2 linked regions of the Lichenihabitans psoromatis genome follow. The protein of the gene in region 2 interacts with the protein of the main gene of each other region in a pairwise test. Links are inferred from orthologs where the notes say so. Each region holds a gene or a part of one and is shown on either strand. Other genes may lie near its edges.

What was found.
Region 1: the proteins of pheT (region 2) and secD interact in binary tests that used the Escherichia coli proteins (3 or more experiments, as listed by UniProt). The link is inferred for Lichenihabitans psoromatis from one-to-one orthologs.

Annotation. Positions count from the first base shown.
Region 1 is NZ_CP036515.1:3,830,120-3,838,265, forward strand. What follows is about bases 3,158-6,037. They hold secD (protein translocase subunit SecD), read right to left. Parts: upstream 5,456-6,037; coding sequence 3,860-5,455; downstream 3,158-3,859. Other genes in these bases: secF (protein translocase subunit SecF), read right to left, coding at 3,158-3,787; yajC (preprotein translocase subunit YajC), read right to left, coding at 5,523-5,867; EY713_RS17900 (aldo/keto reductase), read right to left, coding at 6,005-6,037. Outside these bases: eno (phosphopyruvate hydratase), read right to left, coding at 1-549; sseA (3-mercaptopyruvate sulfurtransferase), read left to right, coding at 663-1,523; EY713_RS17875 (phytoene/squalene synthase family protein), read right to left, coding at 1,533-2,405; EY713_RS17880 (Mth938-like domain-containing protein), read right to left, coding at 2,402-2,788; more of secF, read right to left, coding at 2,828-3,157; more of EY713_RS17900, read right to left, coding at 6,038-6,988; EY713_RS17905 (SurA N-terminal domain-containing protein), read left to right, coding at 7,184-8,146. UniProt on the Escherichia coli protein: Part of the Sec protein translocase complex. Interacts with the SecYEG preprotein conducting channel. SecDF uses the proton motive force (PMF) to complete protein translocation after the ATP-dependent function of SecA.
Region 2 is NZ_CP036515.1:199,910-208,251, forward strand. The notes cover bases 5,267-8,342. They hold pheT (phenylalanine--tRNA ligase subunit beta), read right to left. Parts: upstream 7,980-8,342; coding sequence 5,553-7,979; downstream 5,267-5,552. Other genes in these bases: EY713_RS01015 (GNAT family N-acetyltransferase), read left to right, coding at 5,267-5,516; pheS (phenylalanine--tRNA ligase subunit alpha), read right to left, coding at 8,056-8,342. Also shown: EY713_RS01000 (efflux RND transporter permease subunit), read right to left, coding at 1-2,672; EY713_RS01005 (efflux RND transporter periplasmic adaptor subunit), read right to left, coding at 2,695-3,888; EY713_RS01010 (SDR family NAD(P)-dependent oxidoreductase), read left to right, coding at 4,108-4,917; more of EY713_RS01015, read left to right, coding at 4,914-5,266.

The sequences.
Region 1 (8,146 bases), 3.6 Mb from region 2 along the record:
TTCAGAACCCCAGCGCACGGCCTCTTTTAGGCTCGGCGCGCCAACCGGCAGGATCATGAATTCCTGAAAGTCGATCGGGTTGTCGGCGTGGGCGCCGCCATTGACGATATTCATCATCGGAACCGGCAGCACATGCGCCTGGGTGCCGCCGACGTAGCGGAACAGCGGTAGACCGAGTTCTTCGGCCGCCGCCTTGGCGACCGCAAGCGACACGCCGAGGATCGCATTGGCGCCGAGCTTCGCCTTGTTGGGCGTGCCGTCGAGGTCGATCATGGCTTGATCGATCCGCACCTGCTCCTCGACCGGGATGCCGGCGATCGCTTCAAAAATGGTCTGCACACCGGCCACGGCCTTCAGGACGCCTTTGCCACTGAACCGGCTCTTGTCGCCATCCCGTAACTCGACGGCTTCATGCGCGCCGGTCGAGGCTCCCGACGGAACAGCGGCCCGGGCCTGAACGCCCGATTCGAGGATCACATCGACTTCAATCGTCGGATTGCCTCGACTATCCATGATCTCACGGGCGAGAATATCGACGATCGCGGTCATGCGGGGCCTCTTGAGCTCGTGGAGTTTGCAACACCCGCCTTCTAGGCCAAGCCAAAAGCCTTGGGAAGCTGATAGAGAAAAGCACGTCCCGTCTTATCTGATGCGAGTTCGCCATGCCGACCCCCTCCGCTCCCTCATCGCCTTTCGTCACCACGGCCTGGCTGGCCGAGCACCTCGACGACCCGACCGTCATCGTCGTCGATGGATCCTGGTATCTGCCGACCCTGAACAGGAACCCGCGCGCTGAATATAATGCGGCGCATATTCCTGGCGCCGTCTTCTTCGACGTCGATGCGATCGCGGACCATTCGACCGGCCTGCCCCACATGCTGCCGACCCTCGAGATGTTCACGGCTGCGGTCAGCGCTCTCGGGATTTCCGATCAGCACCACATCGTCGTGTATGACGGATCGGGTCTCTTCTCGGCGCCGCGCGTGCGTTGGACGTTCAGGACCTTCGGGGCTAAGGCTGTCTCGCTTCTCGAGGGCGGCCTGCCGCAATGGAAAGCGGAGAACCGTCCCCTCGTTGCGGGAGAAAGCAGCCCGAAACCCGCCGCCACCTTCAATGCCGTGCTCGATCCGAAGGCTGTCGCGACCTTGGCGGATGTCCGCGCCGCACTCGACGATGGCTCGGCTCTCGTGGTCGACGCACGCCCGGGCGAGCGCTTCCGGGCCGAAGTGAGCGAGCCGCGCCCCGGCCTGCGATCCGGCCACATGCCAGGCAGCAGCAATCTCCCGTTCGACAAACTGGTCGTGAATGGCCGGCTTCAGACTCCCGAGGTGCTGCAGGATCTCTTCGACGAGACCGGCGTCGAACCGTCCGAACCGGTCATCGCTACGTGCGGATCGGGCCTGTCGGCCGCGATCGTCGCCTTGGCGCTCGAATCGGCAGGCCACGACGGGGCGCGTATCTACGACGCCTCCTGGGCCGAATGGGGAGCACGAGACGACTTACCGGTGCTGACCGGCCGCTAAGCGGAGCACTCAGAGAGCGTTGCGTCGGCTGGCTCGCCACATGATCCACTGCCGCTTCCAGCGCGGGAGCAGCAGAGGCTCGGTGAAGGGGTCCCGTCCCTTGCGCTCGCTGAGGCGTAGGGTCGGCTCGACCAGACTGGTCAGCAGGTAAGCCGGCAATGCGGCCGGCTCTATTGTCGATGCTTGATTCCGCAGGGCGTCAAGATGCAGTCGTGCGATGCCCCGCATGTCGGCAAGCATCTGCTCAATCTGCTTGGTCGCGTGACCGGCTTCGATGTCGGCGGGCTTGAGCTTATGACGCGCCAAAAGATCAGCCGGCAAATAAACCGGCGTGCGGTGCCGCGAAAGGTCGGCGAGTTGCCCGATGACGCTGAGCGCCACGCCGGCATGGGAGGCGGCCCCGATGCCACCCGGCTCCTGCTTCCCGGTCAAGATGATGGCCAACACCTGGATCGGCCCCGCCGCCGTCTGCTCGCAATAATTCTCCCAATCGTGCAGCGTCGACATGGGATCGTCGTAGAGATCGAAGCGATGCGCCTCGATCAGGTCAGTCAGCACCTCGCGCGGAAGGCGACAAGTCTGAATTGTATCGAGCAATGCGGCCGCGACCGGATGCGACGCGACATCGCCCCGGGCTTCGCCCTCGATCGCGTCGCGCCACCATTGCAGCCGCAATTCCCCAGCCAATGGTTCCGTGACGCGTTCGCGCACCTGCGCGATCTCGAGCAGGAATGCCCGGACGGCATAAAGATGCGGACGCTTCGCAGCCGGTGCGAACAGCATCGCAAGCCAGAAGTCGCGATCGCCCGCTCGGACATGGGCTTCGCAATGGACATAATGTTCAGCAAGCGAGGCCGCGGCTGATGGCGGAATGTGGCTCATGCGACGGCCAGAAGCGCGGCCGCGACCAAACGCCCTTCGCCGATGAGAATATTATACGTCCGCGCCGCAGCGCCGGTCGACATCGGGTCGGATCGGATGCCGGCTTGTTTCAGCCGTTGGCGCAAGGCGTCCGGCAGCGGAACAAGATCGGTCCCGGTTCCGACAAGCAAAAGTTCAATGCTGCCCTTCGGCGCGTCGAAGAGCGGTCCGAGCGTTCCGGGCAAGATATCGGCCGGGCTGTCGGCGGTCCACGCGTAGATTCCCGACGACATCACGATGATCGAGCCCTTGTGGGACATGCTGGCAAAGCGGAAACCGCCGTTGCCGTAAGCCTCGATCAGATGATTGCCGGGGACGAAGCCATCGTGAAGTTCGCCAGCCATTGTGCCTCGGTCCTCAGAGCACGATCGAGCCAGGATCGATCAGGCGGTGGCCTTCGTGGTCTGCACGGGTTTCTGTTTCGGCTCGTTAACCGGAGCATCCCGCGTTTCGTTGCGAACGCCAAGATAGATCAGAATCGGCGAGCAGATGAAGATCGACGAATAGGTCCCGACGAAAATGCCCCACATCATCGCGAGCGAGAAGGACTTGATGACTTCACCGCCGAAGAACACCAGCGCCAACAAGGCCAGGAACACGGTCGTGGCCGTCATGATGGTCCGCGGCAGCACAGCGTTGATCGACATGTCGATCATGTCGGCCGTCGAGATCCGCTTATATTTCTTCATGACTTCCCGGATGCGGTCGAGCACCACCACGGCTTCGTTCAACGAGTAGCCGACGATCGTCAGAATCGCGGCGATCGACGTCGTGTTGAACTCGAGATGCGTGACCGAGAAGAAGCCGACCGTCAGCAACAGATCGTGCATCGTCGCGATGACGGCGCCGACCGCAAATTGCCACTCGAACCGGAACGCCAGATAGACCAGGACGGCGAAGATCGAGACGACGACGCCGAGCGTCCCCGATTGGACCAATTCGCCCGAGACCCTCGGTCCGACGACCTCGACGCGTCGAAACTCGTAGCCATCGCCGATCGCGCTCTTGAGTTTGGCGACGGCGGCTTGTTGAGCCGGATCGCCGCCGGGTTGGAGGCCGACCCGCAGCGTGACGTCGGACGGCTGGCCAAAGCCCTGCACTTCGAGGTGACCAAGGCCAAGATTGTCGCCGACACGGCGCAACGTCGAGAGATCCGCCGTACCGGATTTCGCACGAAGTTCGAGCAACGTGCCACCCGCGAAATCGATGCCGAAGTTCACCCCGACCATGATGAACATCACGACCGACACGATCGACATGAAAGCCGAGAACGGATAGCTCCAGCGCCGGAAGCGCATGAACCCGAATTTGGTGTTCTCGGGGGCCAGACGAAGAAGTTTCATACGGTGGATTGTCCTAAGCGCCGATCGATCGAAGCCACCGGCCAGGATCGACAGAACGACAAGTGAAGCGCGTCAGATCGGCAGTTTGGTCGGTCGCTTGGCCCGATACCAGAGCGCAATCATCATGCGGGTCATGGTGACGGCTGTCACGATCGAGGTCAGAATCCCCAGCCCGAGCGAAACCGCGAAGCCCCGCACCGGACCTGACCCGAAGAGATACAGGATCAGGGCCGCCACGAACATCGTGACGTTCGAATCGACGATGGTTGCGAAAGCCCGCTTGAAGCCTGAGTCCAGCGACGAGATGATCGAGCGCCCGGCGTGATTTTCTTCCCTGATCCGCTCGTAGATCAGCACGTTGGCATCCACCGCGAGGCCGATCGTCAGCACGATCCCCGCGATACCCGGCAACGTGAGGGTGGCGCCGAGCAACACCATGGCGGCGAAAATCAGCAAGATATGAACCGCCAAGGCAATATCGGCGAAGATGCCAAAAATACCGTAGGTCGTGATCATGTAGGTGAGGACGAGAGCGGCCGCGACATAGAAAGCGGTCTTTCCGGCGTTGATCGAGTCCTGCCCGAGGCCAGGACCGACGGTGCGTTCCTCAACGACCGTCAGCTTCGCCGGCAGCGCGCCGGCGCGAAGCAGCACCGCAAGGTTGTTGGCCTCTTCGACCGTGAAGCCGCCGGAAATCTGGCCCGAGCCGCCGGGAATCGCGCCACGGATCACCGGAGCCGAGACGACCTTGCCGTCGAGCACGATGGCGAACCGCTTGCCGACATTTTCGGAGGTGACCTGACCGAATTGTTGCCCACCGCGCAGATTGAAGCGGAAATTGACGACAGGCTGCCCGGTCTGCTGCTCGAAGCCGGGGGACGCATCGGTGAGATCCTCGCCCTGAACCATGATCTGACGCTGCACCGGCGTCGTCCCGGGACTATCGGACTTGTAGTTCGGCAGGTCCTCGATATCGGCCGGGTTGGCGCCGGGGTCGGCGACGAGGCGAAACTCGAGCTTCGCGGTCGTCCCGAGGATATCCTTCAGGCGCTGCGTGTCCTGCAGGCCCGGAACTTCGACTAGAATTCTGTCGTCGCCGACCCGCTGGATGTTCGGCTCGGTCGTGCCGAGGGCATCGACGCGACGTCTCAGAACTTCGATCGACTGATCGACCGCACGCCGGACCCGGTCGTTGATCCCTGCGTCCGAGAGGGTCAGTTGGATCAGTCCATCACTGCCCTGGTTGATCGTGAAGCTGGAGACGGCGCCCGTCAGGCTCGCACCGATCGGAGCGGCCAACGCCTGAAGCTTGGGCAACAACTTGTCGCGCTCGGCTGCGTCCGGCACGCGCAACTGCACCCCACGGCTCTGCATACCGACGCCGCCGGTGAGACGAACATTCTGCTCGCGCAGCAGCCGCCGCACATCGTCGCGCAGGTTTTCGACCTGCGTCTTGGTCACGGCATTCGCGTCGACTTCGAGAAGCACATGCGCGCCGCCCTGAAGATCGAGCCCCAGCACGATCGCGCGCGCCGGCAACCAGGACGGGCTATGTTTGAGAACGTCTTCGCGCAGATCGGGCGGAAGCAAGCTCGGGATCACCAGAAGGATGGCGATCAATGTCCCTGCGAGGATCGACAAGATCTTCCAGGTGGCAAAACGCATCATGGGCTTGCTTCAACACTCTTGAGGCGCGTGCCTTTGGCTCAGGCCACGCGACGAAACGAAGGAGCGGTCAGGCCTTGACCGGGACGTCCTTGACGGGCTCGCCCTTGGCGCGCACCTCGGAAATCATCGTCCGCAACAGGCGAACCCGCACGTTGACGGCAATCTCGAGTTCGATCTCGGCCGGCTCGGTCGCCTTGGTGACCTTGCCGATGAGGCCGCCCGTCGTGACGACGGTGTCGCCGCGGCGCACGTTGCTGACGAGATCGCGGTGATCCTTAGCGCGCTTTTGCTGAGGGCGGAGGATCAGAAAATACATGATGACGAGGATGACCGCGAAGGGGGCCATCTGAAGAACGAGGTCCATTCCGCCACCGGACATGCCGGGCGTTTGTGCAAATGCGGGCGTAAACAAAGCGGGCAGACTCCAAAGCTCGGCCGGGATGTGCCCGGGTGGTGCGAGCGGCGCGGACTATACAAGCCGCCAATGCGATTGCAATGGCGGCTTGGAACCGACCGACCGCTTGGATCAGCCGCGCCGGTTTGACGGTTTCATTCGAATCCGGCGACCGCATGAGGCGTGTAAGCAGCCTCCAATTTGGCGACCTCCTCGGTCGATAAGTCGATCGCCAGCGCCGCCACGGCATCGTCGAGGTGATGTGGCTTCGAGGCGCCGATAATTGGAGCGGTTACGCCCGGCTGCGCCAACAGCCAGGCAAGGGCTACCTGCGCCTGCGGTACGCCGCGCGCAGCCGCGACCTCGGCTGTGGCGGCCACGACGGCTTTGTCGGAGGCGTCGCTCGCATAAAGCGTCTTGCCGAACTCGTCCGTCTCGGCCCGCTTGGTGGTTGGCTGGTCCTCCCACGGGCGGGTCAGCTTGCCGCGAGCCAGCGGGCTCCAGGGAATGACGCCGATGCCTTCCTCAATGCAGAGGCCCATCATCTCGCGCTCCTCCTCTCGATAGATGAGATTGTAGTGGTTCTGCATCGAGACGAAGCGTGTCCAACCATGCAGGTCGGCGAGGTAAAGCGCTTTGGCGAACTGCCACGCATGCATCGACGAGGCACCGATATAGAGTGCCTTTCCGGCCTTCACGACATCGTGCAGCGCCTCCAGCGTTTCTTCGATCGGCGTGTGCGGATCGAACCGGTGGATCTGGTAGAGGTCGACGAAGTCGGTGCCGAGCCGCTTAAGGCTTGCGTCGATTTCGGCCATGATGGCCTTGCGCGATAGCCCGCGCCCGTTGGCGTCCTTCCGCATCGGGCCGTTGACCTTGGTGGCCAGCACGATCTCGTGGCGCGGCACATAGTCGAGCAGCGCTTTCCCGACGATCTCCTCGCTCGACCCGGCCGAATAGACGTTCGCTGTATCGAAAAACGTGATCCCGGCGTCGAGCGCCCGCTTGAGAAAGGGCCGGCTCTCTGCTTCGGGCAACGTCCAGGGATGCGGGCCGCGATCCGGCTCGCCATAGGTCATGCAGCCGAGACAAAGCCGCGACACTTGGAGACCGGTGCCGCCGAGGTTCAAGTAATGCATTGCTGATCCACCTCTTGAAAAGGGATATGGCGCAAGACTTGGCCCAGGCCGGCAACCCCGACAAGTCCCCGTCGCCGCACCATCGCTTCGCGTTGCGCGGGCGGGACACGCTCCCTATAGTGCGCCGCGCCGGCCCGGAGCGGGCCACTTGGCCCAGGCGCCATTCCATCGATGATCCGTTGAACGAGACCACATATGCTTGAGAGCCTGCGCGCCATCCAGAACACGACGGCGGGCAAAGCCGTCGTCGCGGTCATCATGGGCCTGATCATGGTGAGCTTCGTGATCTGGGGAATCGGCCCTGTATTTACTGGCTTTAACGCCAACCAGATCGCCAGCGTGGGAACCGCCAGTGTCACGGTGGAGGCCTTCCGCCAAGCATATCAGAACGAGTTGCAGCAATTGCAGCAGCGCGCCCGGCGGCAGATCACCAACGCCCAGGCGCATCAATATGGCATCGATACGCAGGTGCTCTCGCGCCTCGTGTCGGAAGCCGTGCTGGATAATCAGACCTCGACCATGGGCCTGTCGATCTCGGACGATCAGATCGCCAAGGCGATTGTCTCCGACCCGACCTTCAAGGGCGCCAGCGGACAGTTCGACCGCAATCAGTTCAACGCCATTCTTCGCGACAATGACATGACCGAGCAGATGTTCGTGCGCGAGCAGCGCAACGTCTACCTGCGGCAGGAGCTCGTTCAAGGTCTCGTCGGAAGCATCAAGACCCCCGTCGCGGCGGTCGAAACGCTGCACCGTTTCGATGCCGAAACGCGCAGCATCGACTCGATCGTGCTGCCGAGTTCGGTGGCGGGAACGATCCCGCAGCCCGACGACGCCACGCTGAAAAAGTTCTTCGACGACCGCGCCCAAACATTCCGGGCCCCGGAATATCGCAAGCTCGTCCTGCTGCCGCTGACGCCGACGGCTCTGGCCAAGCCAGACGACGTGTCGGATGCCGATGTCGCCAAGCTCTATGACAGCGTCAAGGATGCTCGATACGGCACGCCCGAATATCGGACGTTGCGCCAAATCGTATTCCCGTCCGAGGCGGAGGCGGTCGCGGCCGCCCAGGCCATCAAGTCCGGCAAGAGCTTTGCCGATATCGCGACCGAGCGGAAGCTCAGCGACAAAGATCTCGATCTCGGCCGCGTCACCAAA
Region 2 (8,342 bases):
AACGGCAACAGAGCGCCGAACAGCGACGTCGGCAAGGCGATCAGGATGATGAGCGGATCGCGGAAGCTCTCAAACTGAGCCGCAAGCACGAGATAGATCACGACGAGCGCGAACCCGAACGTCACCACCAGCGCAGACCCCTCCTGCTCATATTGCCGGCTATCGCCGCCAAAATCATAGGTATAGCCAGCCGGGAAGATCTCGGCCGCCTTTGCCTTGAGGAAATCGAGGCCCTCGCCGAGCGTGTGGCCCGGGAACGGCACGCCCGACAGGGTCGCCGAATTAAGCTGTTGGAAGCTCGTCAAGGCATTCGGTTGCACCGATTGCGACACCCGCCCAACGGCGGACAACGGGACGAGATCGCCGCCGAGCGAGCGCACCTGATAGCGGAGCAGCCAATCGGGCGTGTCGCGGAACTCGCGGGGTACTTGCGGGATGACCTCGTAGCTGCGGCCGTAGAGGTTGAAGCGGTTGACGTAATTTCCGCCCAGCAGCGTCGCGAGCGTTCCGCCGATATCCGACATGTTGATGCCGATGCGGTTGGCCTTGTCGGCGTTGATCTTGAACTCGATTTGCGGCGTGTCGAATTTCAGATCGGTATCGGTGAAGATGAAAAGACCACTGGCCTGAGCGGCTTTCTGGATCTGCTCCACCACGTCCGCGAGTTGCCGATAGTCACCCGTCGTCCGCACGACGAATTGCAGCGGTGGCCCACCGGTCGAACCAGGCAGGGGCGGCGGCGAGAAAGCCAGCACCTGGGCCGAGGAGATGCCGCCGAATTTAGGCTGCAATTCGGCCAGCACTTGTTTCTGGTTGCGGGTGCGCTGCTCCCACGGCTTCATCAGCAGGCCCGAGAAAGCCGCATGCACGCCACCCGACCCGTTGATCGTGAACACATGGGCTTTTTCGGCCACCGTATTAAAGACGCCGTCGAGCGCCTGCGTCGATTTCTCGAGATAGTCGAGGTTGGCATATTGCGGGGTTTTGACCAGCGTGAAGAGGATGCCCTGGTCCTCGTCCGGCGCCAGTTCCTTCGGGGTCGTGACATAGAGCACGCCCGTCAGCACCAAAACGCCCAACAAGATCAGCATCGTCAGCGCGCGAAAATTCAGGGTTCGGTGAAGCCGCCGCTCATACCGGCGACGCAGGCCCTCGAACATGCGATCGAGAAATCGGACAAAGCCGCCCTGCCCCTGCTGCGAGGTCAGCAGTCGCGAGCACATCATCGGCGACAAGGTGAGCGCGACAACGCCCGACACCACCACGGCACCCGCGAGCGTGAAGGCAAATTCGCGGAAGAGCGCACCCGTCAACCCGGCCACGAAGCCGATGGGCGCATAGACGGCCGCGAGCGTTATGGTCATCGAGATGACCGGGCCAGCGATTTCGCGTGCGCCTTTGAGCGCCGCGTCCCGCGGCGTCATCCCGTCCTCGATATGACGATAGATGTTTTCCACCACGACGATCGCGTCATCGACCACGAGCCCGATCGCGAGCACCAGCGCCAGCAAGGTCAGGAGGTTGATCGAATAGCCGAGCGCCAGCAGAACGATCATCACGCCCACGAGCGAGAGCGGGATCGTCACAATGGGAATGAGGGTCGAGCGGAGATTTCCGAGAAATAGGAAAATCACCACGATGACGATGACGGCGGCTTCGCCCAGGGTCTTGGCAACCTCCGAGATCGAGGCACGGATGAATTCCGTCGAATCATAGGCGATCGCGGCGCTGATGCCCGGCGGCAATTCGGCCTTGAGGCTCGGGAAGGCCGCGTTGACGTTCTCGATGACGGTCAGCGGATTGGCGGTCGGGGTCGCATAGATGCCGACGAACACGGCCTTCAACCCATCGAAGACCGAGGAGGATTCGACCGACTCCGGCCCGAGTTCGATGCTCGAAATATCGCCCATCCGGGTCAAGGCATCGCCACGCGACAGCACAACCAGTTGCGAGAAAGCTTTGGCGCTGTCGAGCGAGGTCTCGGCATTGATGCTGGTCTGGGTATAGTCCCCTTTGATCTGACCGGCGGCCGAGATGAAGTTATTGGCCACAAGCGCGACCCGTACGTCGTTGGCGGTCACGCCGCGCGCCGCCATGCGATTGGGGTCGAGCCAGATCCGCATCGCGAAGGTCTGGCCGCCAAGGATCTGCGCGTTGGCGACCCCGTCGATGGTTTGCAGCTTCGGCTGAACCACGCGGGTGATGTAATCGGTGATCTGCGCCGAATCGAGCACCGGCGAATTGAACGAAATATACAGCAGGGCGAACCCCTGCCCGGTTTGCTTCACCACCACCGGATCATTGGCGTCGCGGGGCAACACACCCTTGACCTGCCCGACCTTGGACAACACGTCCGACACGGCCCTGTCCGGATTGGCGTTGAGCCGCAGGTTCAGCGTGACGGTTGAGGTATTCTGCTGGGACGACGAGACCAGCGTATCGATCCCCTCCGTGCTGGCCACGGCCTGCTCGATCGGGGTCGTGATGAACCCCTTGATCAGATCGGCATTCGCGCCGGGATAGCTCGTCGTGATCGTGATCGTGGTCGATGATAGTTCGGGATATTGCCGGATCGGGAGCTTGGTATAGGCCACGTAGCCGACCAGCAGGATCATCAGGCTGACGACGCTCGCCAGAACCGGACGCCGGATGAAGAGGTCGGTGAAAGCCATGGATCTCCCCTCCTGCGGGACGTTACTGGCGGGGGAGTGTATCGCGCGGCGTCAGGCCGCCTGTCGTCTCAATCGTCACATGGGCGTTCGGCTGCAACTTGATCTGGCCTTCGGTCACGATCGTGTCGCCGGCCTGGAGACCGTCCGTGATGGCGATCCGGTCGCCCCGCGCCTCGGCGGTCCGCACAAAACGTCGCTCGACGATCAGGTCCGCGGTCGGGTCGATCGGTGCAGACGGCGAGGTGGCGGCGGGCGGCGTCGCGGCCTGAGCCGAACCACTGTCGGCCGTAGCGGGGGCGGGCTTCACCACATAGACGCTATCGCCGTAGAGCGAGTAGGTGACGCCGGTCTTCGGAACCGTCACGACGGCGCGCGCCTTGCCGGACAGAACCGACACGTTGGCGAACATGCCCGGCAGCAACAGCTTATCCTTGTTGGCAACCTCCGCCCGAACGATCACGCTGCGCGAGTCGGTGCTGACGCGGCTGTCGATGGACTTCACTACACCCGTAAAATTGTCGGATGGGAATCCATCGACCGCGACGTCGATCGTCTGGCCGGTCGAAACGAGCGACAAGGCTTGTTCGGGGATCGGGAAATCGACGTAGATCGGATCGAGCTGCGTCAGCGTCACGATCGCGGTTCCCGGCGACAGATATTGCCCGACATCAACCTTGCGGATGCCGAGACGCCCAGCGAACGGGGCCGCGAGGGTCTTCTGAGCGATGATCGCCTTCGAACGGTCGACACTGGCGGCAGCGGTGTCGCGGGTCGCCAGGGCAGAATCGACCGTCGCCCGGCTCGTATTGCCACCAGAAATCAGTTCCTGCTGACGCGACAGCGCGAGATCTGCGTTCCGCATGGTCGCGAGACCTGCCTTGAGATCGGCTTGTTCGGTCGAGGAATCGATGTCGACCAACACGGTTCCTTTGGTGACCTCCTGCCCGGACTCGAAGCGGATCGTCTGCACGATGCCGCCGACCTGAGCCGCCAGATCGATGCCCTGGTAGGGCTTGAAGCTGCCGATCGCGGGCACGCGCCTTACCCAGCTTTCAGTCGTGGCTTGTCCCACGACGACCGAGGTCGCCGGGTGTTTCATGCCACCGATGATGGTCTTGATCATCTGCGGCTTGAAAACGAACTGGAAGAACGACAACCCGCCGATCACCCCGACCAGCAGGATCAAAACGGCCACGAAGGCTATTGCGCGCTTCACCGATCAGCATCCTTCGCGTTAGGCGGGTCGCTTAGACCCTCGCCCCGATCGACGCGTCGCCCCTTGCGAGGCCACGACGGATCACGGGGTTGTGGCCCGGCCCATGTCGCGGCATCCTGATCCCATCGACCGCGTTGTGGTTTACCGCTCCGACGCGGCAAGCGCAAACGCCACGGTCAAGATCAAGCCGCGCGGCGCCCATAAGGACAAGAGGAAACAATGGCTCAACAGGCAGACGCGTCACACACCCATCCGGTCGCCATGGTTCGCATTCCGGACCTCGCCGGCAAGGCGGTTCTGATCACCGGCGCCTCGACCGGCATCGGCGCGGCCGTTGCCCGCGCTTTCGCGCAGCAGGGCGCCAAGGTCGGCGTGCACTATAACGCCAGCGCCGACGACGCCAAACGGCTGCAGCAGGAGATCGAGACGAGCGGCGGCACCGCCGTCCTGATTCGCGGCGATGTATCGGCGGAAGGCGAGACCGAACGCGTTGTCGAGGAGGCCGCCAAGGCCCTCGGCGGCCTCGATGGGCTCGTCAATAACGCGGGCGGCATGCTGGGCCGCGTGCCGACCGCCGACATGACCGACGCGCATTATGAAAAGGTGATGAACCTCAACGCTCGGTCAGTGCTGGCCGCGACCCGTGCGGCGCACCCGTTCCTGAAACAGCGCGGCGGGTTCATCATCAATACGACCTCGATCGCGGCCCGCAACGGCGGCGGCAATGGCGCGATCCTCTACGCGGCCTCGAAGGGCTTCGTCTCGACCATCACGCGCGGTCACGCCAAGGAATTCGTCGGCGACAAGATCCGCGTCAACGCCGTCGCGCCGGGCGTCATCGCAACGCCGTTTCACGAGCGCTACACGTCGGACGAGCAGATGGAGATGCAGCGCAAGACCATCCCGATGGGCTTTGTCGGCACGTCTGAGGATTGCGTCGGGACCTATCTCTTCCTCGCCTCGGAGGCGATGTCGGGCTACATCACCGGCCAGATCATCGAGGTCAACGGCGGACAACTGATGCCATGAGCGATCCAATCCTATCGGATGGCTTCACCGACGTTCCACACGGCAAGATCGTCTGTGTGGTCACCAATCTCGAAATGTGGGCACGGCCGGACATGACCGTGCTGCCGGCGCCGCCCGGCGTTCGGCTGCGGCACGTCGCAGATCCGGACCCCGATTGGTATCGCGTGCTGTTCCGGCGTGTCGGCGAGAACTGGCTCTGGCACGATCGTCTCGAATGCGACGACGTTGGCTTGGCTCAGATCATCGCCGACCCCGCCGTCGCGGTCTATGCGGTCGAGATCGAGGGTGTCGATCAGGGACTTCTCGAACTCGATTTCCGCGAGGCGGACACCTGCGAGATCGCCTATTTCGGGATCGCCGCTCCACTCTCAGGCCAAGGCATCGGGCGTTGGTTGATGTCGGAGGCCATCGATCGCGCGTGGTCGAAGCCGATCCGGCGGTTTTGGGTTCACACCTGCACATTGGATGATCCAAGCGCCGTGCGCTTCTACATGCGAAACGGTTTCGTGCCGTTTCGCATGCAGATCGAGATGACGGACGATCCGCGGCTCAAGGGCATCCTGTCGCCGGATGCAGCGCCGTTCGTGCCGCGAGTCTGAAAGACGCCGACCGTCGATGAGGCGGTCGGGCTTGGATCAGCGTCGCAGGGACGCTCCGGTTTTTTTCAGCACGTCCGCTTCGATCTTGAGGCTGATAGCCTCGAGATCCTGCTCCGTCATGGTGCGGTCGCGCGGCTGAAGCGTGACCGCGATCGCCACCGATTTCCGACCCTCCGGCACACCTGCGCCGCGGTAGACGTCGAACACGGAGGCATCCACGATCGAGGCACGGTCGGCGCCTTGCACGGCCTTCAGGATGTCGGAAGCCGCGACGGCCTCACCGGCCAGGAACGCGAAATCTCGCTCGACCGGCATCAGGTCGGGCAGATCGAGCTTGCCGCGCGCCTTGGTGGGTTTGGCTTTCGGCGGCGGCAAGGCGTCGAGCACGATCTCAAACACCGCAACGGGCCCCGCGCATCCCATCGCCTCGAGAACGGCGGGATGCAGTTCGCCAAACGATCCAATGACAGTTTTGGGACCGAGTTGCAGCGTTCCCGAACGGCCCGGATGGAGCCAGGCGGGGCCGCCGGGCACGACCTGGATGCTGGCCGCCGGGATGGCCAGGCTCGCCAGCAGCGCCAAAGCGTCGGCCTTGGCGTCGTAGACATCGACCGGCGTGTTGGCAGCGGCCCAATGGCGGCCCGCGCCGCCAATCTTCGCGGTACCGCGACGGACCGCAGCGGCTGCGAACCGCTGGTCCGTCTCACCATCGCTCAGGAAGATCTGACCGACCTCGAACAGGGCAACATCCCCGATGCCGCGATCGGCGTTTCGCTGCGCTGCCGCGATCAATCCCGGCAGCAGGCTCGGGCGCATGTCGGAGAGGTCCGCCGCGATCGGATTGGCCAGCGCCAGGGCGGCCGAGCCGCCGCCGAAGAACGTCGCGCGTTGCTTCGACACAAACGACCACGTGACGGCCTCGAGCAGCCCGCACGAGGCGAGCGTCCGCTTGGCCAGCCGCGTCCGGCGCTGCAGAAGCGTCAGCACGGGCTTCGGAACGCCGTCAACCAGCCGAGGCAATGGCACGGGGACGACGTGATCGAGCCCCGCCAGACGAAGCACCTCCTCGACGAGATCGGCCTCGCCGGCCACATCGGGACGCCAGGTCGGGACCCGCACGCTCGCGGTCGTCTCGCTGGTCTGCTCGACCGCAAAGCCGAGCCGTTCGAGGCTGTCGCGCATCGTGGCTTGCGGCAGATCGAGCCCGGTGAGGCGCTTGACCTCCGACCAGGGGAAATCGATCCGCAAGTCCGGGTCAGGCACGCGGCCGACCAAGACGAGATCGGATGGCATGCCGCCGCAGAGCTGCATCACGAGCGTCGTGGCCCATTCGGCGCCTGAGACGCAGAAGGCCGGATCCACCCCGCGTTCGAAGCGGTAGCGCGCATCCGTGTTGATGCCGAGCTTACGGCCGGTCTGCGCGATATTGCCCGCGTCCCACAAGGCACTTTCGATCAGAACGTCGGTGGTGTGCTCGTCGCAGCCGCTAGCCTCGCCGCCCATGATGCCGGCAATCGATTCCGGACCGCGATCGTCGGCGATCACGACCATCGTGGCATCGAGCGCATGGGTCTTGCCATCAAGCCCGACGATCGTCTCGCCCGCTTCGGCGCGACGCACCCGCAGGGTGCCCTGCACCTTGTTGGCATCGAAGACGTGGAGCGGGCGGCCACGATCGAAGGTGATGTAGTTGGTGACATCGACAAGAGCGCTGATCGGCCGAAGCCCGATCGCGCGCAACCGGCGCTGCATCCACTCCGGCGACGGGCCGTTCTTGACGCCGCGGACGAGGCGCAGCGCAAAGGCCGGCGCGAGATGTGCGTCGCCGTCCGAAAGATCGAGCGACACGGTGGCGGGGCACGGAAACGCCCCCTCGACGGGCGCAACAGGCACGGTCGTCATCGTGCCGAGGCCGGCGGCCGCGAGATCCCGCGCGATGCCGTGGATGCTCGCCGCATCGGGGCGGTTCGGGGTCAGGTTGATGTCGATCACCGGATCGTCGAGCTTCGCCCAGGTCGCATAAGGCTGACCGACAGACGCATCGGCGGGCAGATCGAGGATGCCGTCGTGATCATCCGAGAGGCCGAGTTCGGAGCCCGAACACAACATGCCGTTCGACTCGACTCCCCGGATCACACCCGAGCCGAGCGTGATGCCCTTGCCCGGAATGAAGGTGCCGGGCGGCGAGAAGACCGAAAGCATTCCGGTGCGCGCGTTCGGCGCGCCGCAGACGACCTGCACCGGCGTCCCCGACCCCGTATCGACCGAACAGACCCGCAGCCGATCGGCATTCGGATGCTGGACGGCTTCGATGACGCGGGCGATCACGAAGCCGCTGAGCTGCGCGCTTGGATCGTCGACCCCTTCGACCTCAAGCCCGATCTGCGTCAGCTTATCGACGATCGTGTCGAGCGAAGCCGTCGTGTCGAGATGGTCCTTGAGCCAGGACAACGTGAATTTCATGAGACTGACTTCAGCAAGACGGGACGGATGAGGCGGGTCGGCATGAGGTTGGGCAGACGCTGGCCCTGCTCTCCCCTCACCCGCTGAGCCCGCCAGCGAGCGACGGTACGTCGAGCGGCCGAAACCCATAGTGGCGAAGCCAGCGCACATCGCCGTCGAAGAACGGGCGTAGGTCCGTCATGCCGTATTTCAGCATCGCGATCCGGTCGATGCCCATGCCCCAGGCAAAGCCCTGATACTCGTCCGGGTCGATGCCGCAATGGCGGAGCACATTGGGGTGGACCATGCCGCAGCCGAGGATTTCCAGCCAGTCTTCACCCTGGCCGAAGCGAATCTCTCCGCCCTGCCGCGAGCATTGGATGT